2 regions of the Piscibacillus sp. B03 genome follow, and region 2 is predicted to be linked to the other one. Evidence: a T-box and tRNA genes for the amino acid it is inferred to sense, from the RefSeq annotation. Region 2 holds a T-box; the other holds one or more tRNA genes.

Region 1 (12,247 bases), on a different contig from region 2:
TTTAAATATTTTTCTTTAAGTTTTCCGACTGAAATAATCTTGATATCCATATGTAGTTCCTCCTTCAACCACTTCCATCCACAATTTTATCAAAAATATCCACAATTGTTGTGTGTATTTCGCTATTATACGTTAATAACTTGTAACTTATCTACAAAAACGCCACTTATCCACAAGTTTATCAACATATCAACATATGTTCGCCTCGTATTTAGTAAATATAATTTTTCTTGACACAATATATGCTTTTTATTTAAATATTTACTCACAATTTGTGCATAACTAGCTTAATTCTGTGCATAACTTACTCACTACTAAAAAACTCCGCTCAGAATCCCGAGCGGAGTTTCATGTTTAGTTACTTTGTGCAACGAGTGTGATTGTTGTTTCTTGAAGTTCACCGTCTCTATAAAACGATACTGTAACTTCATCACCAGGACCAACTTCAGTGAATAGATATTGTCTTAACTCAAGAACGTTCCTGATTTCTGTATCACCCATCTTAACGATGACATCATACTGTTCTAATCCTGCTTGATCGGCTGGTGACATTCGTTCAACACCGTCGACAATTACACCATGTTCTACATCATTTGGTAAATTTAATGTGTTCTGCCAGTGATACTGTGGTACATCTGACAACGAGAAGATTTCTACACCCATATAGGCACGAGTAACCGAGCCATCTTCTTCTAAGTCTTCAATCAGTGGACGAGCAATGTCAATTGGAATAGCAAATCCTAATCCTTCTAACTCAGTTGAGGCATACTTCATAGAGTTAATCCCAATTAATTGGCCGTCCATGTTTACTAACGCTCCCCCTGAGTTACCTGGATTAATGGCTGCATCAGTTTGGATAACTTCTGATTGCCAGTCGATATTTCCATCACCATTAAAGTCTTGTGGGATGAGTCGATCTTTACCACTAATAATTCCTTGCGTTACAGACCCCGCAAATTGAAGGCCAAGTGGGTTCCCAATGGCTAAAACTGGTTCTCCAACTTTTAGATTATCTGAGCTACCTAATTCAATGACTTGATCAATATGTTGAGCATCGATCTTTAGTACGGCTAAGTCGGTATATACATCGCCACCGATAACTTCCGCTTCTACTTGTTCTTCATCCGAAAACACGACTTCTACAGAGTCAGCACCTTGAATAACGTGGAAGTTAGTTACGATATAAGCGGAATCACCGGCCTGTTTATAAACAACCCCTGAACCTACACCACCTTGCTGCGATTCTGATTGTCCAAAGATACTTTGTTGTTTAATATTTACTACACCAACAACTGTGTTTGAAACGTTTTCAACCACTTCTGTGATTTGTGAATTTAGTTCAACATTAATTTGTTTATTCTCTCCATCACCAGAAGGAGTTGACTGGGTTGATTCTTGTGTTTCCTCGCTTAGTTCATAAGGTAATAAGTTAGCTTGTACTAAAATCGGTAATGATAATAAAATAAGAACTGCACCTAATAGAGCTCCGATGATAGTAGGCATGAGCCAGCTCCGTTTTTGTTTGTCACTTCTCATATGATCATCGTAATAACCCATGAATGACACCTCACTATATCTAGTAATTAAATGTAACACATAGGCGTTGGTTTAGTTGGACTCGTATCTTCTAATGTCAGTTGTTCGCCAACTCCAACATCATGTTTCTTAAGGATTTGCTCGACGCTCATTCTTGCAAGGTCTATCATGTTATTATCTTGGCTTAAGTGCCCTAAATAAATATGCTTTGTCTGATCTCCAATGACATCTAGCATGGCTATGGCCGCATCCTCGTTTGAAACATGTCCTTTGTCACTTAATATTCTACGCTTAATGTTCCAAGGATATCCACCCATTTGCAACATCCCGACATCATGGTTTGATTCAAACAAAATTGCGTTTGAGTTTTCTACTGTTTTTTTCATACGTTCAGATACATAACCTGTATCTGTTAATACGGAAACTTTCTTACCTTCATGATGAAAAACATAAAACATTGGATCGATCGCGTCATGAGAAACACCGAAGCTCTCCACATCGATATCACCAAAAGTTTTTACGCACTCCATATCAAATTGAAATTTCTGTTCGGAGCTTAGTTTTCCTATATGAGGCTCCATGGCACTCCACGTTTTCTCATTGGCATAAATCGGTAAGTTAAAGCGTCGTGCGACAATCCCGACACCTTTAATATGATCACTATGTTCATGGGTAACTAAAATTCCGTCTAGTTCATGAGGGTTAATTTCAACGTCAGTTAGTAATTGCTCTACTTTCTTACCACTTAACCCCGCATCGACTAATAATTTGGTTTTGTTTGTTCCTATATAGAAGGCGTTCCCCGTACTCCCTGATGCTAGAACACTAAATTGCAGTGTCATGTTTGTCTCACTCCGATATTAAATCTTGTATTTCTCTCTTTAAAGCTTCTTTTCTCTCTGTGACGAACTTTTCTTCATCATGTGATACGAATTGACCTTCCATGGCATTGACAAAGAAATGATCCTCTTCATTTACGATAACATCCCATGTCGGGACAAATACTTGTACTCCATCATCTAGTGGCACCAATGTTTGGTAACCCAAGTCTAGTGTTACATGGCTGTCTGAAGGAATGACGGTGTTTGTCCAAACGCTAAAAACTGCATTGATGGGGTCCGTTACAGTCTGTTCATCAGGACGGTCCTCAAGTTCGTCTAGCATCGTTTGTCTATACTGGATGGCGTCTCCTTCTTCATTTAACAACACAATTAATGTTGCTGATTCATTAAAATAAACCGTCTTTTCATTCTGTCTTTGGAAAAATAACAGAACTTGTTCATCTTCATAATAATCCCAAAAAACGTATGAATCGCCTTTGAATACCTGTGATTTGATGGATTCTATTGATTCATTTAAATCATTTTCTAAATCTAAGGACAATGGTTCAATAAATTCACTTGCAATGACTTCCATGTTAAAAATAGATGGTTCACCATCAAGTACATCTTCTAATGGAAGTACTTCATTTTGACTGGAGGTTAACCCAATCTGTTGATTATCAGATGCCTCTTCAATTGCGAGCAAATCTTCTTCAGTTAACGTATATCTTGGAGCTGATACATACGATTCCTTTTGACCTTTTTCAGGTAAATCATACGTAATTCCATACTCTGATAACTGTTCCTCAACTGGTGATTGTTTTTCTAGTGGGTCATAATTGCTTGTTTCGATTTTTTCTAAAAACTCTTGGACTAAAAATAAATTTAACACCAAGAAGCTTATGATGAATATAGTTTTAATTTGGCCCCATTGCAAACTATTCAACCCCTTGGTTCATAAGCTGATCGCTATAAGCACTTAGTGGCAGCCATGAGTTAGATAATTTAATATACCATTCTGGCTCTAGTGATAGTACATTCGACGTTGAGTTTGGTCTTGTCGTTAATGTATAACCAACTCGCACTTGTTCAATTGAACTTAATGAAATGTTATTGACATTCTGTAATGTTTCGTAGACAGCATCTCCTGAAGGTAACGTAGTTCTCTCATAAGTAATATTATTAATTTTGAATAACGGACGTTTTAACTTATTAAGTTCATTATTCCCCCACACTTGTTCCATTACAGTATAGTTCATTTCATCATAAATCGGATAGTTGTTAAAATACATCCGATATAATACTGAACTTAACGGTCTTTCTTGAATATCATCTAGAATGAAATCATTGGTCCAACCTAAATGGTCATTGGTTAAACTTAAACTACGACGAATCATATCCATTGTTTCTGACGGTTCAGTTTCTGAAGATAATGGGTTTATGAACTCCATCCGTTCATCTTGATCATTAAACACACTATACGTCTTTAACGCTCGTGTACCATCAGTATAGTGAATGCTTTCATTTAACGGATTAGATGATGTCGTTCTGACCACTGATGGGTCTCTAAATAATGCATTACGCATTAAAATTGGATCAATATTATCTGTTAATAACGCATGGCTTGTGACAGGAATCTCTTGAATAGGTAAATAGATTGGTACGCCACTACCAAAGTCATAACTATTTAATTGCACGATTCCTTCTTGACGGTTAATGACATCTTTTAGCCTATCAAAAACGCTAGTAGATTGAATCTCACCAACTAATACGCTATTTTGTTCTTCATTGTCTGATGCAAAAACTACCCTTACGTCATTTGTTTGTTCTTGAACGTGAAGAAATAGTCTATTAAAGGTTAAGTCACCCCAGTTTGTTTGTTCGAGGTTAACTGCAAAGAGCTGATTGATTAAATTCATAGGCACATCTACTGGATAAAGAATTTCTAGACTTTGAAACTGTTCAAACCCAGTTAGTTGAAAATATGAACCTAATACGTCATGACTTTCCTCCAGATGTAGTTCTGAAGTGAATTGCCAAGTCAGGATTTCTTCATATAATTCGCGTTCTTGTTGTTTATCAATTAATTGTTTATGAACCTGGTAATCATGAAAAATAATTTGATTAGGTGAGATGACCTCTCTTACCGTTCGTTCTTCACCATCTAACTTGGACTCATCAATGTAATCAGTCTGTTCAATTGGCTCAAAATCAGGCTGATATGTCCATAAGGCATAAGTTAATAGAAGACTAGATGCAACTAGTAGAAATAAAATGACTGATTTTATATGTTCGATCATTTACGTTGCCCCCTCTTCTTCTGCATGAGAGGTAACCTAAACGTAATGGTTGTTCCTTCATTCACTTTACTTTCTGCCCATACCTCTCCATCATGCGCCTCTATCAAATCTTTTGCAATTGCAAGTCCTAGACCTGTACCACCAAGTTGTCTCGACCTCGCCTTATCAGCACGATAGAAACGGTCAAAAATTCTATCTAGCTTCTCTTCTGGGATTCCAACACCTTCATCTGAGATTTTAGTTAATAATTGATGCTTTTCTTCAACAACTTTTACAACAATCTCTCCACCCTGTGGTGAATATTTTATTGCATTGGAAATAATATTATCGAGTACTTGTATAATTTTATCTTTATCAATCCAAACTCTATAATCTCGTTTCGGTATTTCTCTTGATATCGTTATATCTTCTTTCAAGTTCAACTCAAAACGATCTACGACATGATGGATAAAATCTATATAATTAACACGCTCTTTGTGCAATTGATAGTCTTTATTATCCATTTTAGACAATTGTAATAAGTCATTTACCAGACGGATCATACGTTCAGTTTCTTTTTGTGTGACAGATAAGAACTTTGGAGCAATATTCTCATTCTTCCAAGTTTCACCATCAGTTAATGCCTCTAAATAACTTCTCATCGTTGTTAAAGGTGTTCTAAGTTCATGAGATACATTCGCAACAAAGTCTCTTCTTTCTCGTTCGATCTTCTCTTGTTCAGTTACATCACTAATAACGGTAATAATACCGCTCATTTCATCATTCTCATCTTGGACTTCAGAGAAATTTGCACGAACTAATAACAGTTGATCGCCTTCTGATAAATCCAATATCGTACTTTTCATATCTTTTAACTCATTAACATCTGAGACATCTTCTTCTATACCAAGTAAATCGATTAAAGATTTACCCTGTATACTTTCTTGCGTCATATTAAGCAATTTCTCAGCTGGAAGGTTCATTAAGATAACCTCACCATACTCATTTGTTGCAATTACGCCATCAGTCATATTGGTGAGGACTAGACTTAATTTACGCCGCTCTCCTTCGGTTGAAGCCTGCGCTGCCTTTATCTTATCATTTAACTCATTGAACGTGATTGCTAATTGGCCGATTTCATCTGTTCCATACACATTAACCTTCTTAGAATAATCACCTTGTCCCATCACTTTAGCTTGTTTACGCATTTCAGAAATCGGTTTAGTAATTGTCCTAGCGACTAAGACACCTAATAAAGCAGAGACAGTGACCGCAAGCATCGTTCCATTCGCAAAAATACGAATAATTTCATTCATCTGTGAATAAATGCCTTCCATTGAAGCTTCAACTTTAATGGCACCAGCAATTTCACCCGAACTCTCATCTCGATAGATTGGTGATGAAATAACTAATGTACGGTGCCCGTTATCTTGGTTATACATAATGGTTTCTTCTATGTTACCAGATAACGCTCTTTGAATACGCGATTCAGTATTACGCTTCCCTATGTTGATTTGCTCAAACGGATTGGTAGTCCCAATTACACGATTGTTTTCATCAATGACCTCTATCTCGTTAATATCCTCTGAAGCATAGTCATTAATGATGGTTTCTACATCACTTTCTAAAGAAGGCATATCTTCGGTTCGGTCTTCTACTTGTATAACTTGACTCAGATTGTAAGTTAATAATTCCACACGATCATTAATTGACTCTGTGAAATTTTCTTTTAACTCTGTTTCTAATTGTTGGGCAAAGTAAGTTCCAATAACTTGGATTGTAATTAAAATCAGAAGTATATAGACAACGATCATTTTAAGTTGTATGGATTTAAAAAATCCCCAAAATGCCCTCATAAACGATCTACTCCTGTTCAGGGTTCCTCATGTAGTACCCAACACCTCTTCTAGTCACAATCCAGTTTGGATTACTTGGGTTCTCTTCGATCTTTTCTCTTAAACGGCGAATCGTTACATCTACTGTTCTTACATCACCGTAATAGTCATAGCCCCAAACGGTTTCTAATAGATGTTCTCTTGTCATAACTTGCTCAAGATGCTTGGCCAAATATAAAAGTAACTCAAACTCACGGTGAGTTAAGTCAACAGGCTCACCATTACGTGTAACTGAATAATTCTCACGGTTAATCTCTAGAGCACCTACTTTAATGTTTGGCGTTGAAGATGAATTTTGATTTTGGTCACTTGCTGACATACGTCTAAGGTTTGCTTTAACTCTTGCAATGACTTCACGATTACTGAATGGTTTTGTAACGTAATCATCAGCACCTAATTCTAAACCAAGTACTTTATCTATCTCAGAATCTTTAGCTGTTAACATAATAATTGGCATTTGAAAGTCTTTTCGAATTTCACGACAGACTTCCATACCATCTTTTTCAGGAAGCATGATATCTAACAGAACGATATCTGGTTCTTCTGACTTGGTTAGCTCAATAGCTTCTTGTCCATTGTAAGCCACCACAACTTCATAACCTTCATTTTCTAAGTTATATTTTAAAATATCTGCAATTGGTTCCTCATCATCTACTACTAGTACTTTATAACTCATACTGGTATGCACCTACCTCTTCATAAGTTAATAACCTATAATGATTATTTTACAACAATTTAATTCAAATGTCTTACCATGTCATATTAAAGTAAGATTACGCTATATATTAAGAAAAGCGCAAGCGCCCGTTTAACCACGCAGTGACTGGACCGACTAAACTGAGATAAAGGAAACACGACAAGCGTAGCGAGTCAATGTTGACTTATCGTAGGTTTAGACGGGAAGTCACCCAGTGATTGGGCGCATTGCGCTAGACAATACTACACGACATTATTGATCAAAGCTAAAGTAAAATTTTATACTTCTTATCTTTTGATAAAACCTCTAGCCTAGGCTAGAGGTTATTTATTAATAATTCACGTATCCAGTTGGGTTTACGTGAGATCCGTTTTTGATGACTTCGAAGTGTAAGTGAACACCTGTAGATCTTCCAGTTGAACCCATTACTCCGATCTTTTGACCACGTTGAACTGTTTGACCATTGTTAACACTTATGCTTGCTAAATGCGCATATACTGTTTTCAAACCATTGTTATGGTTAATTGTAACTTTATAGCCATAAGCACCGTCATAACCAGCAAACGTTACGGTACCGTTGTCAGCTGCTTTAATTGTACGGTCACTTACACCAGAAATATCTATTCCTTTGTGGTAGCTCCCCCAACGCTGTCCCATATGGCTAGTGATAAAACCTCCAACAGTTGGTTTAGCAAACTGTCCTGAACCTCTTGAAGGAACTTCTTTAGTACCTTTCAAGACAACTTCTTCCTTAGGTTCCTTTACCACTTCTTCATCAATTTTCTCTTTTTCAATTACTTCATTGTTTTTAGTTGTGACACGATAGGTGATTTTCTTTTCACCTTTTTCACCTTTTTGATCAATTTTTGTCTGACCTTTATATAGTGAGTCAGTATTTTCTGTTACAGTCTTGAAATCAATCGACTCTGTTTCCGTTTTTTCAACTGTATAGCTTACATTTATAAAAGGTTTATCAGATTCAACTTTAACTTTCTGTCCTACTTGGACTACAGAATCTTCACTTAGTTCAGGATTCATATCTATTAACTGTTCAACTGACAAATCATACTTTGAAGCAACTTGACCTAACACTTCATTTTCTTGAATGGTATGTATCGCTTCTCCCTTAGTACCACGTTCAAGCATTTTCTGTAATTGTTCAACTGATAGTAATTGATTAGGATTAATTCCTTCTTCAAAGACTTTAAGATTCTCTGTTAAGCCGATATCTAATACAACTGTACCATCATCTAACACTAGTTTAGAATCCTGTTCTTTATTTTCATCATTTTCTTCTTCGTTAGATTTAGTAGCTTCATCTTTCGGAAGGTGATTCAAGATTGGTGAAACAATTTGATCGTCTTCCATTTTTAGAAATTCAATTTCTTGATCCAATTCATCTGGTAGATATTTATTTACTACATTATTGATTGCTTCATTAGCATCGCCCAGGTCATTAACATATCCTATAACTTCATCTTTCATTTGTAGTTTAATTGCAGCAGCGTTAAACGTTAAGACATCTTCCAAATGTCTTTGAACTTGTTCGGTTTCATCTGAGGAAGTAAATACAACCTCACTAACATAGTTAATATTTTGCTCCGGAATTAACTTAACTCCTTCATATTCCTTTTGAGCTGTATTTAATTGACTATCTATGAAACTTTCAATATCTTCTTTATCTTTAACTGTTCCAACATGTTGATCATCAACATATACATGGTAGACTTCTAGAAAACTAGAATCAATCGAATCAGCATACACTGACCCTATGGCTACACCTGAGCCTAAACATGTTACTATTAATGTTTTTTTGACCATCGACAAGTTTTTAAACTTTTGAAGGCCACTTTTAACTCTCCCAATCAGCTTTTTCACGACATTTTCCTCCACAATACGAACTATGTATTTATTTATAAATTAAGTAATTATACAAACTTCTCGTATACACATATATAATCTACCATAACTAAATTATATAATTAAACCTTTGTTTACATTTTGTAAACAACTTGTATAGAATCTAGAAAAATTTAGAAATTATCTTGATTCTTATTACTCTATTAGTGTAAAAGTACAATATATATAACAGAAAATTCTGAACTTTAACATTCAGTGAAATTTTACTGTAAACTTTTTGTACTAACTTGTCTAATAAAAGAAAAAACACAGGTTTACTGTGTTAAAATGGTGGCTCGGGACGGAATCGAACCGCCGACACACGGATTTTCAGTCCGTTGCTCTACCGACTGAGCTACCGAGCCATGCTATGTTATTAATTTGTCATTTAGTCAAGTTTTGACTAAGATTGTGCTCGTCGCGTTGCAAGTACCTTCGGCGAAGCCTACGCTCCTCGCAAAACCTACAAAGAAGCTTTTCAGTGATGTTTACGGTCTTGCTCTACCGACTGAGCTACCGAGCCATGCAATGTTATTCAATATGTAATGGCGGTCCGGACGGGACTCGAACCCGCGACCTCCTGCGTGACAGGCAGGCATTCTAACCAACTGAACTACCGGACCAATTGATGAGGACAGCGTTAATATTACCACAGGATAAAACATTTTGACAAGCTTATTCAGTATTTTTCTTTCTAAAATATTAAAGTTTAACAATTCAAACTATTAATGGACAAGAACCAACTTTTGTTGAATTCTTGTCCATACTTAACCTTACTCATATATTTCGTTCAATACAATAGTTTGTTCGCGGTCAGGTCCAACTGAAAAGATCGAAATGTTGACCCCGATTAATTCTTCAATGCGTTTAATATAATTTTGTGCTTGTTCAGGTAACTTTTCAAAGCTACGAACTTGAGTAATATCCTCTGTCCAACCTGGTAACTCTTCATACACGGGTTTACAGGCTTTTAACTCCTTCGAGCTAGCTGGGTAGTATTGAACTACTTCTCCATCTAGTTCATAACCAACACAAATTTTAATTTTATCTAAACCACTTAGAACATCTAGACAGTTTAGTGATAAATCTGTTAATCCACTTACTCTTTTTGCATGATTGACAACTACTGTATCAAACCAGCCGACACGTCTTGCTCTTCCTGTTGTTGTCCCATATTCATGTCCAACACGTCTGATTTGTTCACCTATTTCATCGTGTAGTTCTGTTGGAAATGGTCCATCCCCTACACGAGTTGTGTATGCTTTTGATACGCCTACTACTTTATTAACTTTATTTGGGCCAACGCCACTTCCTGTCGCAACGCCTGCTGCAGACGTATTCGACGATGTTACATATGGATAAGTTCCTTGGTCAATATCCAACATAACACCTTGTGCGCCTTCAAATAAAACGTGGTGACCACTGTCCATAGCTTGTTCAAGCTCCAAGGATGTTTCTACTATGTGAGCCTTTAACAGCTCACCATATCCTAGATACTCATCTAAGATTGAAGCCACATCAATAGGTTTTTTATTATAGACCTTCTCAAACCAAACGTTTTTCTCTTCAACTTGTTGTTTAATTTTGTCCTCTAATGTGTCTGGTTCTAGTAAATCTGCCATTCTAATTCCGATTCGATTGATTTTATCTGAGTAAGCTGGGCCAATGCCTTTTTTCGTTGTCCCGATTTGCTTGTCTTTTCCTTTTGCTTCTTCTTGTAATCGGTCTAACTCCATATGGTAAGGCATAATCACATGGGCTCTGCTACTAATCTTCAGCTGATCAACTGTCATACCGCTTTTTTTAACATAGTTCATTTCTTCAAGAAGTTTTTTAGGATTGATCACCATTCCATTCCCTAAGATGCATACTTTATTAGAATTAAAGATGCCAGATGGGATTAGGTGTAATTTATATGTTTTATTTTTAAACTGGATGGTATGTCCAGCGTTGTCTCCACCTTGATAGCGAGCTACAACATTTGCTTGTTTAGCGAGGAAGTCTGTAATTTTACCTTTACCTTCATCGCCCCACTGTGTCCCAATTATTACTGCAGTTGTCATATGAGGACCTCCTAATATTAAGAAATAACAATAACACCAAAGATATTTTAACAGTAATTATGTTATCAATCAATAAATGACGAACATTATTGTATAAAATTAGTTTTTTATACGCCTTTTATCAAACAGACAAGATAACTTATACATAGTTTAGGCAAAAAAACCCCTCTTAATGAGGAGTTTCTATGCAGGTGGTATATCCGCTTCATTATATTTTCGATCTAAATCAACGAATTTATTATATTCTTTTACAAAGGCCAATTCTACAGTGCCAATTGGTCCATTTCTTTGTTTAGCAATAATTATCTCAATAATATTTTCTTTCTCTGTATCGTCATTATAATAATCATCACGGTATAAAAATCCTATAATATCTGCATCCTGCTCGATACTTCCTGATTCACGGATGTCAGACATGATTGGACGTTTATCTTGTCGTTGTTCTACTCCACGTGACAACTGAGATAATGCAATCACGGGTACCTCTAACTCACGTGCTAATGCTTTAAGTTGACGTGAGATCTCTGATACTTCCTGTTGCCTGTTCTCACGACTAGAGCCGCTTCCTTGGATTAACTGTAAGTAGTCGATTAACACCATACCTAATCCTGATTCTTGCTTTAAGCGACGGCATTTTGATCGAATCTCACTCACCTTCACACCAGGTGTATCATCAATATAAACCCCAGCATCTGAGAGGCTCCCCATTGCCATAGTTAACTTGCCCCAGTCTTCTTCCTGAAGACTACCTGTTCTTAAACGTTGTGCGTCAATATTACCTTCTGCACATAACATACGCATTACTAATTGCTCTGCCCCCATCTCTAAACTGAAGATGGCACAGTTTTCTTGTGCGTGAATTGCTACGTTTTGAGCTATATTTAACGCAAAAGCTGTCTTACCAACAGATGGTCGGGCCGCAATGATAATCAAATCATTTTTCTGAAATCCAGATGTTATATGATCTAAATCTTTGAACCCTGTTGGAATACCCGTGACTTCTTCACTTTGATGGTGTAGCTGTTCAATATTATCGTAAACATTAATCAGTACATCT
Region 2 (12,247 bases):
ATTTTTTGTAAAAGATCAACATCGTATCTTAACTCTTCTACGTCAGCTTGAACATAACTTGATAATTCACGTAAAATCTTCTCAATCTCTTGTTCTTCTTCTAAACGTGCTTCTTGAAGTTTGTTGTTTAAATCAACCACTGCTTGTGGTTCGATAAATAGCGTTTGTCCAGAAGATGACTGATCATGAACGATTCCACCAAATGTAGAACGATATTCATGTTTAACAGGTAACACATATCGGTCATTACGAATCGTTACAATGGAGTCTGATAACATATTACTTTTGGATTTTGTAAAAGAATCTAATTGATCACGCACACGACTTTCATACGTTCTAATTTGATTACGAATAGTTCGAAGTTTACTGGAGGCACCATCCATAATATGACCATGGTCATCAATACAGTTCTTAATAGATCGTTCTAGTTGATTTAAAACGACCAGTTCTTCAATATAACTTTTAAATATCGGTAAAGTCTCTTCTTCTAAACTTTCAATAAAGGTCTTTAATTGCTTAACACCATACAAAGTACTAGCAATACTCATTAGTTCACTTGCTGTTAAGATACCACCAATAGTAGCACGTTTAATAGCTGGTCGAATGTCACTAATTCCGCCTAACGGTACATGACCTTTCAATCTTAAAATGGTTACAGCTTCATCCGTTTCTTCCTGCCAAGCTTTAACCTCTTCTAGTTCAGTGGAGGGAAACGTTTTAAGAGCTAATTCTTTACCTAAACTCGTGGCTGCGTGCCCCTCTAACCATTCTTTTATTTTATAAAATTCTAATTGATTAAGAATTTTTTCGTTCATTTTAATCACCTTTTTTCTTCTTTAAAAAACCTAACAAATCCTCTATACTCCAAGTATTCACAACTGTATCCTTAAGAATCAGCCCTTTGCGTGCCGCTTGTACTCCAATTTTCATATCATCGAGCATTCTAAAGTTGTGAGCATCTGTATTGATTGCGATTTTAGCACCTTGATCTTGAGCCACTTGTAACCACTCCCACGTTAAGTCTAAACGATTGGGATTAGCATTTAATTCAATAATTGTGTTCGTCTGAACTGCCTTATCAATAAACTCTTCTAAGTTTACTGGATATCCTTCTCTTTTGCCAATTAACCTGCCTGTTGGATGGGCAATCATATCAACATATGGCGATTCCAGCGCAGCTGTTAAGCGCGCCATAATCTTCTCTTCAGATTGATTAAAACTTGAATGAATAGACGCAATGACGAAATCTAATTCTCCTAGGAACGTTTCATCAAAATCTAACTCTCCATTTGGTAATATGTCCATTTCAACACCAGATAAAATGGTTAATTCAGAATGGACATCATTCCATTCTTTAATTTTCTGTTGCTGCTCCCTTAAACGCTTTTCATTTAACCCATTCGCAACGCGCAAAAACTTAGAGTGATCTGTAATAATAATGTGCTCGTACCCTTTTTCAATAGCCTTCTCAGCCATTTCATCTATTGATTGTGCTCCATCACTCCACGTCGTGTGCATGTGTAAATCACCGCGAATGTGATGTAAATCAACTAATTCAGGAAGCACCTCATATGAACACTCTTCTCCTGTTTCCCGTACTTCTGGCGGGAGATAAGGGAGGTCTAAGAAATTAAAGAACTCTTCCTCCGTTGTAAATGTATGGACTTCACCAGATTCAACGTCTTCAATTCCATACTCGCTTATTTTATAGCCTTTTTCTTTTGCGAGACGTCTCATTTCCACATTATGGTCTTTAGAACCTGTAAAATGATGTAATGTCGTTATGAAATGCTCAGGTTCAATTAATCTAAAATCAACAGAAAGATTCCATTCACCATCTACCAGTACCGTTACTTTCGTCAAACCTTTTGAAACAACTTCAAACACATTTGGTAGTTGGACAAGTTGTTCTGCAACTTCTTCTGGGTGTTCAGTAGCTATGATAAAATCAAGGTCTTTAACGGTTTCTTGCAAGCGACGTAATGAACCAGCTATTGAGAAATCTAATACATGTTTAACTTGTCTAAGCTGGGCTTCGACTTCTTCTTTTATTGGTATAACATACGAGACTGGTAAACGTTCTGGTCGTGAGCCTGCATCATCTAAAGCCTTTAAGATTTTTTCTACAGACTTTTTGCCGAACCCGCTCATAGATTCAACTTCACCATTTTCACACGCTTTTCTAAGAGTGGCTTCATCAATCACTCCTAGTTCTTGATATAGTCTAGAAAGTTTTTTACCACCTAGCCCTTGAATCTTTAGTAAAGGGATTAATCCTTTTGGCACCTCTTCTGCTAACTCATTTAGAGTATTCGTTTCACCATGTTCTATATATTCTTCGATAATTGCTTTAGTACCTTTTCCAATCCCTGATAATGCACCAAAGTCATCAATTTCATTTAACGATCGATCATTTCTTTCTAAAGCTTGTGCAGCCTTTCGATAAGCAGATATTTTAAATGCATTCTCACCTTTTAGTTCTAAATATGTTGCAATGGTCTCTAAATGTTTAATCACTTGTTTTTTATCCATGAATAAACCACCTTTACAGAATGTAATAACTACATACAAAAGAGAGGTTGACTCAGTTGTTGAGTAACCTCTCAAAGTTTAATTTAAAGTTGTAAACCATTTATCCTTTAATTGTTCTGAAATAACAGGCGTCTTCTCTATTATAAATGTAGCCAGGGTAGAGTCATTAATTAAATCTTGCACCGTATCCATTGGCACTAGAGATGCAAAGAAAAGAATGACAAATAAGATCACATACATCTCTATCAATCCAAAAATTGCTCCTAGCAAATTGTTGATACTATTTAACACTGGTAAATGAGCAACAAAATCTAGTAAATTAGCTACAATCTGCATAATAATTTTTATAACAATAAAAATAACAAAGAATGCAATAGCATTGTAAAACGCATGTTCTAAATCTACAGAATTAGACAAATCTCCCCAAAACGAATCTTCACTAAGTTGTGGATATGGAATCCAAAGCTCTAAGTGTTCAGCTAAGTCTCTGAAATACAAGATCGCTATGACGAAAGCTACTATAAATCCTGTCAGGTGTAATATTTGTAGTATAAAACCACGTTTTAAACCGATTAAAAATCCTAATATTAGTAGTATAAAGAGTATTAAACTAACCATTTTATCGTCTATTCTTCTTCCTTTCTTTCTGCACTAGTGCATTGTATTCGTCTTTTAATTTTAAGTAATCACTCATAGTATTTAGAGCAGTTAGTACAGCGAGCTGTGATGTATCTAAAGAAGGCTTAGCATAGCGAAATTCTTCCATCTTTTGGTCAACTAAGCTTGCTACCATTTTTATATGTTCAGTAGACTCTTCACCAACAACGGTGAATTTACGGTTATTTATTTCGACTGTGATTCTGTTTTTACTTGACTCTGACATCACGAGTCCTCCTCAAATACATTTCTAAACCATATAGTAACACGTTTTAATAGAATTGGGAAAGTAGATATTTTGGATTCATAGTTTTTAACAGCATGATATAATAATTATAGTATAAAAAAAGGAGCCTAATTATGGGACAATCTGTCATAAAACTTAAACCTGATGAAATGAAAAAATTAGTTAACTATTACTCACCCTATCGTGAGTCCAATAAACCACCGTACTCAATATTAGCTGCCACGATGAATGGTTGCAAAATAACTGCATACGAATCTGGTAAAGTTATGTTCCAAGGTCCTCAACACACTGAAGAAGCTAATAAATGGGATACTAGCACCGCATCAAACTCCAGCTCTAAATCGACAAAAACAGATGAACAGTTACCGAGTTTTCTTAAGAAGGATCACATTGGGTCGGACGAAGCAGGAACGGGCGATTATTTTGGGCCAATTACGGTCGCTGCAGTGTATGCCACTGAAAAACAACAAGCATTATTACGGGAATTAGGGGTCAAAGATTCAAAAACGATGAAGGACCCAACAATAAAGTCTATTGTTAAAGACGTCCTTAAAACCGATATCGTTTATAGTTCATTAACTTTAAGTAATGAAAAATATAACAAACTACAACGTAGCGGCTGGACTCAAGGTCGTATGAAAGCTTGGATGCATCACCATGCGATTAAGAATGTGTTAATTAAGATGGACAATACCATTAAACCAAGCGGTATTTTGGTGGACCAATTTTGTAAACCTGAAATCTTTTACAATCATGTTAAAGCAACAGGTGAGACATCACATTCAGAGCTAACATTTATGACTAAGGCAGAAAGCTATTCAACCTCCGTTGCAGCAGCTTCAATGATTGCAAGGTATCGTTTTATATACGAAATCAATCGATTATCGAAGGACATAGGTTTCGACTTACAAAAAGGCGCTTCTAAAATTGTCGATCAGCAAATTAAAAAGATCATCAGTATGAAGGGTCACGATTATTTAGACAAAGTGGCAAAAGTACATTTTGCCAATACAAAGAAGGCACAGGGAAAAGCTTAAGTTGCCATTACAGACATTCTGGAGAGCCTTATTCGACGAAACCTCGCCTTAATATGGTGAGAACTTAGCGATACAAGAAGTAAAAAAGCCGATGTTAGGTATTATAACCTAACATCGGCTATTTCAATTATCCTCTTAATACAGCACTGTATTCTTTTTCAAGATGTTTAACAATTGTGTGTCTTGCTTCCTCTATTTCTTCATCTTTCAATGTGCGTTCGTCATTTTGGAATAACAGGTTGAATGCAATGGATTTCTTACCTTCTTCCATATGCTCACCTTGATAAACATCAAATACACGTACTGACTCTAAATGAGGTTGACCCTGTTCTAAAATCGCTTTTTCTAATTGTTTTGCAGGTAAATCACGGTCTACCACAAATGCTAAATCTTGTGCAGTTGCAGGGTACTTCGAAATCATACGGTATGACTCATTATTCGTAACAGCATCTAAAACTTGATCTAAGTTTAGATCAAATACATAAGTCTCTTGTAAGTCATATTCTTTCTGCACTAAAGGATGCAGCTGGCCAACGTAACCAATCACGTCATTTTTCAACTTCATAACAGCTGTACGGCCAGGATGTAATCTGTCTAAATCAGCCTTTTCAAACACAACTTCTTCGTCTAATAAATGATCAAATAACCCCTCTAAAATCCCTTTAACGGTAAAGAAATCAACAGGTTTCTTCTCTCCTTGCCATGGATGGTTTTCCCATAGACCTGTTACGGCTGCAGCAACTCGAACATTTTCTGATGGTTGTTCATCTTTTTGTTCTTGCAAGTAAATTGAACCAATTTCATATAAAGCAACATTGTACTGATTGCGTGCGACATTATGTTGAACACTAGATAATAGTTCAGGTATAGCACTTAACCGCAGGTGGCTGTGCAAGTCTGTCATAGGCAATGCTAATCCAACTGGTTCATAGTTTTGCTCTTTAATCTCAGGACTAACGAATTGATTTGACCATTCTTGTTTTGTTAAGGAGTAAGTTAAGGATTCATTTAATCCAGCTTTTTGTAAATAGTGATTAACTTCTCTATGAAGCTTCTGGCGTTTGGTTAAACCTCCTTGATTCATGACACCTACAGGTAATGTATATGGAATTCGGTCGTAACCATACATACGCGCTATTTCTTCCACCATATCTTCTTTTATAGCAATATCTTGCCTGCGAGCTGGTGCTTTTACTGTAAATGTTTCACCATTTAATTCATAGTCGAAACGTAAACGCTCAATGATATTCTTCATTTCATCAACTGTAATCTCAGTTCCAATTTTTTGATTAATTTCTCTAGCGTTAAACGTTACTGATGTTGGTGTCCATTCAGTTGATCCAGCCTCAACCATTTCACCAAGTACTTTTCCACCAGCAATACCTACTAATAATTCAGCTGCTCTTGCTGCTGCCTCTTTTACTCTTGTAATATCGATACCTTTCTCAAAGCGCGCGCTAGCTTCACTACGAAGCCCGTGGTCTTTAGAACCTTGACGTACGACACCAGGGTTGAAGTAAGCCGCTTCAAGTAAAATTGTTGTCGTATCATTTTGAACTTCCGATTCTTCTCCACCCATCACACCAGCAATGGCATGTGCTTCTTTTCCATTCGTAATGACTAAATGTTGAGGTGTTAGAACACGTTCTTCTCCATCTAATGTTTTAATCGTTTCACCTTCATGCGCCATACGGGTTACAACTTCTTTTGAATCAAAACGGTCATAATCGAATGCGTGTAATGGCTGACCATACTCGATTAAAACATAGTTCGTCACGTCAACTACATTATTGATAGGACGAATCCCTGCACTGATTAATCGATTTTGTAACCACTGAGGTGATGATTGAACCTTAAGATCTTTAATAACCCATGCACCATAATAAGGGTTAGCCTCTTGATCTTGAATTTTTACTGAGATATAGTCACTTGAAGGTTCTTGAGCAATTAGAACATCTGGTTCAGGTAACTTAATCTCTTTTTCATAAATAGCCGCTACTTCATAAGCGACTCCGATCATGCTTAAACAATCAGAACGATTAGCCGTAAGCTCAATTTCAATAATTTCATCATCAAGGTTTAATAAAGGGCAAGCTGGTTCTCCAACTGTCACCTCTTGATGAATCACATATATACCATCTTTATATTCTTCAGGAACGTTTTTCTCATCATAACCTAATTCTTGTAATGAGCAGATCATCCCTTCCGATGCTTCTCCACGTAGTTTTGCTTTTTTAATTTTCAAGCCACCCGGAAGACGAGCACCTGGTTTTGCAACAATAACGTGTTGGCCTTCAGCTACATTCGGAGCTCCACATACAATTTGTGCTAACTCACCTTCTCCAACATCTACTTGGCATAAATTTAATTTATCCGCATTCGGATGTTGCACACATTCTTTGACATAACCTACAACAATCTTGTCATCATTTAAAATAGGGCCTCTAACCTCTTCAACTTCAAGACCACTCTTTGTCATGTCTTCTGCTAAATCATTTGTATGAATTCCGTCTAAATCAACGTATTGTTCTAACCATTTCCTTGATACTAACATCGTTTATTCACTCCTCCCTTATACACCGTGGAATTGCTTTAAGAATCGAATGTCGTTTGTGTAGAAATGACGAATGTCTTCAACACCGTATTTCAACATCGCAATTCGCTCTGGACCCATTCCAAAAGCAAATCCTGAATATTTCTTCGAATCGAAACCTGCCATTTCAAGGACGTTCGGGTGAACCATTCCTGCACCTAGAATTTCAATCCAGCCCGATCCTTTACAAACCGAACAACCATCGCCATTACAAATTTTACAAGAGATATCCATCTCAACTGATGGTTCAGTAAACGGGAAGAAACTTGGACGTAAACGAATCGCACGGTCTTCACCAAACATGTGCTTTGCAAATGTGTTTAATGTCCCTTTTAAATCACTCATACGGATATTCTCATCTACATATAGCCCTTCAATTTGTGTAAATTGGTGTGAGTGTGTTGCGTCATCTGTGTCACGACGGTAAACCTTACCCGGGCAAATGATTTTTACAGGCCCTTTACCTTCATGTTTTCTTAACGTACGAGCCTGAACTGGTGAGGTTTGCGTACGCATTAATAATTCTTCCGTAATGAAAAAGGTGTCTTGCATATCACGAGCTGGGTGATTTTTTGGTAAGTTTAACGACTCAAAGTTGTAAAAATCTGTTTCAACTTCTGGTCCTTCTGCAACCGCATATCCCATGCTTGTGAAGAGATCTTCAATATTTCGGATGACTTTTCTTAATAAATGGGGTCCACCTTCTTGCACCGGACGACCAGGTAACGTCACATCAATCGATTCTTCTTTAAGTTGTTGTTCTAAAGCAGCTTGCTCTAACTTCGCTTGCTTGCTTTCTAATGCCTCTGTAATTTCATCGCGAACTTCATTTGCTAATTGACCAATAACAGGGCGTTCTTCTTTAGAGAGTTTACCCATGCCTTTTAGCACTTCTGTAATCTGACCTTTTTTTCCTAAAAAGTAGACTCTAACATCTTGAAGCTTCTTCTCATCTACAGCTGATTGAATTTGTTCCAACGCTTCTGCTTTAATTTCTTTTAAACGTTCTTTCACCCTTGATCCTCCTCAAAAAATTTTACAAAATAAAAAACTCCTCCCTATAACAAAGGGACGAGTTTGATTCCGTGTTACCACCCTAATTGATTACATGCTTCGTAATCCACTTCATTTCGATAACGGACGAACTGCCGGGAAACCTTTACGCTCTAACGGTCCAAGTTCCAGCTCCTGAGTGAAATTCGGCTTTTCAATTGATAGAGTACTTTCAGTCTGAGGTACTCTTCCCTGTTAATCAATAAACAAAAAAGCTTACTTGTCTCATTCACAGCTTTTAAACATTCAATTGTATCTAAAATGTATTATAGATAATATTTCAAATTTTATCAAGTCAGAAGTGTAAAGTGATATAGCACTATACTAGTTGCTACACCCACGTTTAATGATTCGCTGTTTTCATTAATCGGAATATAAATCGTTTCTGTTACTTGATCCAGAATATCTTGATTAACTCCATTTCCTTCATTCCCTACTATAACAGCAAAATCATTTGTTTTAATGCTATTCAATGGCTTCGCGTTTTGTTCTAAGGCAGTTCCATATACAGGGATATCTTTTTGGTTAAGCTCTTCAATCCAATGAAATAAATTACCACGTACGACGGGAATATGGAATATCGCACCTTGTGTCGCTCTAACCACTTTATCATGAAACAGGTCGACTGTACCTTTTCCTAAAATCACGGCATCTATATTAAATGCTAGAGCGCTTCTAATAATTGTTCCCACATTACCAGGGTCCTGAACCGCATCTAATAATAAAACTTTTCGAAACGCTTCTTTTGGGAGCTCCTCTTTTTGATGAACAACTGCCATGATCCCTTGTGGTGTTTCGGTTTGTGATAAGTCTTTAAACACATCATCGCTGACCAACGTCACGTTATTCTGACTCCACGAAATTGGTATTTCTTCATTTTCAGTAACAATAATGTTTTCAATCATCCAGTTGCTCTTTATAGCCTCTTCAACTAAATGCCAACCTTCAACTAGAAATTGACCATGATCGTCACGATATTTCTTTTTATGTAATTTTTTCCATTCTTTAATGTTTTTATTCTGTTTTGATTCAATCATGACAGTTCTCCTAATTTGTTTTTGATACCATCATACATAGTTTAGTATGAAATGGTCAAACTACACGTAAAATGTATAATTAAAAAGAGGTGACCATATTGGATTTAAATTTAAGAAAAGCCATTAAAAGTAATATTGCTGGAAATAATGAAGAAGAATTAGAAGCAACCATTTTAGACGCAATTAAAAGTGGAGAAGAGAAAATGCTCCCGGGTCTAGGTGTGCTATTCGAGATGATTTGGCAAAGTGCAAATGAAGATGAAAAAGATCAAATGCTAACGATTTTAGAACAAGAGGCACAAAAACTTTAATACCTATTATGTAACGCACCAATCACATCCGGTTGGTGCTATTTATATCATGAGGTTATTTCCCTTAACGCGGATCGATATATATTCGGGAAAAGGGACCGATAAATTCCGAAAAGGGACCGATAAATTCCGAAAAGGGACCGATAAATTCCGAAAAGGGACCGATAAATTCCGAAAAGGGACCGATAAATTCCGAAAAGGGACCGATAAATTCCGAAAAGGGACCGATAAAAAAGCTGTCCAATTTGTTTGGACAGCTTTTTCACTTTAGTTAAAAGTTAGGTTTTCAACTGTTTCACGATCTAATTTTTTAATGACGTGAACAAGTAGATTAACTGTATTCTCAAAATCATCACGATGTAGCATAGCTGCATGTGAATGAATGTAACGAGTCGGTACTGTAATAGATAATGATGGAACACCGTCACCAGTTAAGTGAATCTTACCTGAGTCAGTTCCACCACCAGGCATAGACTCGTATTGGAATGGAATATTATGCTCTTCTGCTGTATCGATGACTAAGTCGCGGACGCCTTTATGTGAAACCATTGATGCATCGTAAAGAACAATTTGAGGCCCTTTACCTAATTCACTTGCTGCATCTTTATCATCCACACCTGGCATATCCCCAGCAATTCCTACATCTACACCAAAGCCGATGTCCGGCTGTACAGCATGTGCAGAAGTACCTGCACCACGTAAACCAATTTCCTCTTGAACTGTTCCTACACCATAAACAACGTTAGGGTGTGATTCATTTTTCAGACGCTTAAGGACTTCAATGGCAATTGCGCAACCAATACGGTTGTCCCATGCCTTAGCAAGAAGCACCTTATCGTTTTTCATCGGAGTGAATTCAAAATAAGGAACAATTGAATCGCCTGGGCGGACACCAAATTCTTCTGCTTCTTCCTTGTCTGCAGCCCCGATATCAATAAACATATCTTTAATTTCAACCGGTTTCTTACGTGCTTCAGCTGATAAGATATGTGGTGGTTTAGAACCAATTACACCTGTTACGTCACCTTTGCGCGTCATAATAGTAACGCGTTGAGCTAACATAACTTGGTTCCACCAACCACCAACTGGTTGGAAAAAGATAAAGCCATTTTTATCGATGCGAGTCACCATGAAACCAACTTCATCTAAGTGACCTGCGACCATAACTTTTGGTCCATTCTCCTCACCAGTTTTCTTCGCGATTAAGCTACCCAAATGATCCTGAGTCACTTCATCCGCATGTGGCGTTATGTACTTATTCATGACATCACGCGGTTCCTTTTCATTCCCAGGAATCCCTTTGGCATCTGTTAGATCTTTCAGCATAGTAAGTGTTTCATCTAATTTAGCCATGCTCTACCTCCTATATAAATTAACTAATATAAAGTTTACACCTTTTCCATTATAAAGGTTTTTCAAACATTTCACAAAACTAATAACCAGATTGTTGTCGCTCGTGATTAACTTTATTTTTATCTAAATAAGCTTGATGTATATCTTCTTCAGTAAAATTAAGCTTTAGACCAATTTCTAAGTATGTACTAAACATTTTTTGATAATGCATGTTTGTAGGATTTAATTTAAACCGATTAATTTTTCCATATAATTTATGAAATAGATCAGTTAATGAATAATCTTGTGTTGAGATTTGCGAGCCATTGAATAGATAGCCATAATCAATACCAATTGAAAGCAAGAAATGAATTCCGTCTACAAATTCTTCTAGAATGACGGACGTTTCACTAGGGCCTTTTTGTGACCAATATTTAAAGCAACGTGTTTCATTTGCTAGTTCGCTAACTTCAACAATTAGCGCTAAGATCTTATCATCCATCACTTCTTCTCTTGTTAAATCATTACGTTCTAAAATGTCGTTATCTAATTTCCTTTGTAGTTCATAAAGGCTGTCCCACTTCATAATAAAACCTCCTTAAAAGATAGTATAACATGTGACAAAACACATGTTCACTACTTTTGGAGGTCAGGTGCAAAGAAGTCTTCCCATTTCAAGACAATCTCTTTTTTCCTTAATAAATAAAACGTTAATAAAATGATCCCCATTAGTATCAGTACATGATGGAAATGAAGAGTTTGAAACCACTGTCCGAATGACGTATACATGACCGCCAGCGGTACATTGGATAAAATAGATAGCTTAGCATACTCTTTAAAATTACGAGTCATTTCTATCAGTAAAATAGATACTAAATGAAAGTGAATAAATGGTGTTACACGTAATAACAACACTTGCGGAATGGTTAACTCACGATGTTTTCCAAACATTTTCTCACGAAGCCTGTGAAAACGATTAAATAGTTTTGGCATAGATTTAATGAAAAAGTAGAATATAAGACTTGATAACGTCACGCCAATTAATGAATAAACTGCTCCATAGGTTAGCCCAAACAGTAAGCCGCCTGTGATACAAATAAATGCTACCGGAATAAATAAGAAAGGACGAATGATATGAAAAAGGATAAATAGCATAGGTGCCACATACGTTGTTGATGTCATTGTATCCTGTGCCCATACCAAAGCATTATTCATAACTACCCCTCCTTTTATCCCTCTTGTATAACTATATGACATAAGACGAGCTATTATGACAAGTAAAGAGCGACTCCCAAAACAAGAACACTTAATATAGGCAACCCAAATTTAAAAGTCGAGTGATGTGTTTTATGTCGAAAAACACTCATGCCGACCCACATACCAGGCGCACCACCGAAGATGGCCAAAAGCCACAATGTCTTCTCAGGTATTCTCCATTGATGCAGTCT

The links. A T-box is a leader RNA that pairs with one kind of tRNA and senses whether it is charged. The one in region 2 lies ahead of pheS (phenylalanine--tRNA ligase subunit alpha), so its partner is inferred to be a tRNA-Phe.
Region 1: it has a tRNA-Phe gene. The T-box ahead of pheS (phenylalanine--tRNA ligase subunit alpha) is inferred to sense a tRNA for this amino acid. The anticodon was not compared.

What each region holds. Positions count from the first base shown of each region.
Region 1 covers NZ_JBQQCO010000025.1:626-12,872, reverse strand. Annotated here, with positions in the region: gene rlmH (23S rRNA (pseudouridine(1915)-N(3))-methyltransferase RlmH) at 1-50, opposite strand, end outside; gene ACTWQB_RS14295 (S1C family serine protease) at 355-1,557, opposite strand; gene ACTWQB_RS14290 (MBL fold metallo-hydrolase) at 1,584-2,378, opposite strand; gene ACTWQB_RS14285 (two-component system regulatory protein YycI) at 2,386-3,294, opposite strand; gene ACTWQB_RS14280 (YycH family regulatory protein) at 3,296-4,657, opposite strand; gene walK (cell wall metabolism sensor histidine kinase WalK) at 4,654-6,492, opposite strand; gene yycF (response regulator YycF) at 6,500-7,207, opposite strand; gene ACTWQB_RS14265 (peptidoglycan DD-metalloendopeptidase family protein) at 7,559-9,106, opposite strand; tRNA gene ACTWQB_RS14260 (tRNA-Phe) at 9,417-9,492, opposite strand; tRNA gene ACTWQB_RS14255 (tRNA-Asp) at 9,674-9,750, opposite strand; gene ACTWQB_RS14250 (adenylosuccinate synthase) at 9,901-11,190, opposite strand; gene dnaB (replicative DNA helicase) at 11,374-12,247, opposite strand, start outside.
Region 2 covers NZ_JBQQCO010000002.1:92,505-104,751, reverse strand. Annotated here, with positions in the region: gene ACTWQB_RS02170 (endonuclease MutS2) at 1-815, opposite strand, end outside; gene polX (DNA polymerase/3'-5' exonuclease PolX) at 817-2,532, opposite strand; gene ACTWQB_RS02160 (CvpA family protein) at 2,611-3,150, opposite strand; gene zapA (cell division protein ZapA) at 3,152-3,415, opposite strand; gene rnhC (ribonuclease HIII) at 3,550-4,473, shown strand; gene pheT (phenylalanine--tRNA ligase subunit beta) at 4,601-7,027, opposite strand; gene pheS (phenylalanine--tRNA ligase subunit alpha) at 7,046-8,080, opposite strand; T-box leader at 8,131-8,361, opposite strand; gene ACTWQB_RS02135 (TrmH family RNA methyltransferase) at 8,410-9,156, opposite strand; gene sspI (small acid-soluble spore protein SspI) at 9,255-9,467, shown strand; gene ACTWQB_RS02125 (M42 family metallopeptidase) at 9,735-10,820, opposite strand; gene ACTWQB_RS02120 (dUTP diphosphatase) at 10,900-11,385, opposite strand; gene ACTWQB_RS02115 (TVP38/TMEM64 family protein) at 11,436-12,014, opposite strand; gene ACTWQB_RS02110 (DUF1294 domain-containing protein) at 12,068-12,247, opposite strand, start outside.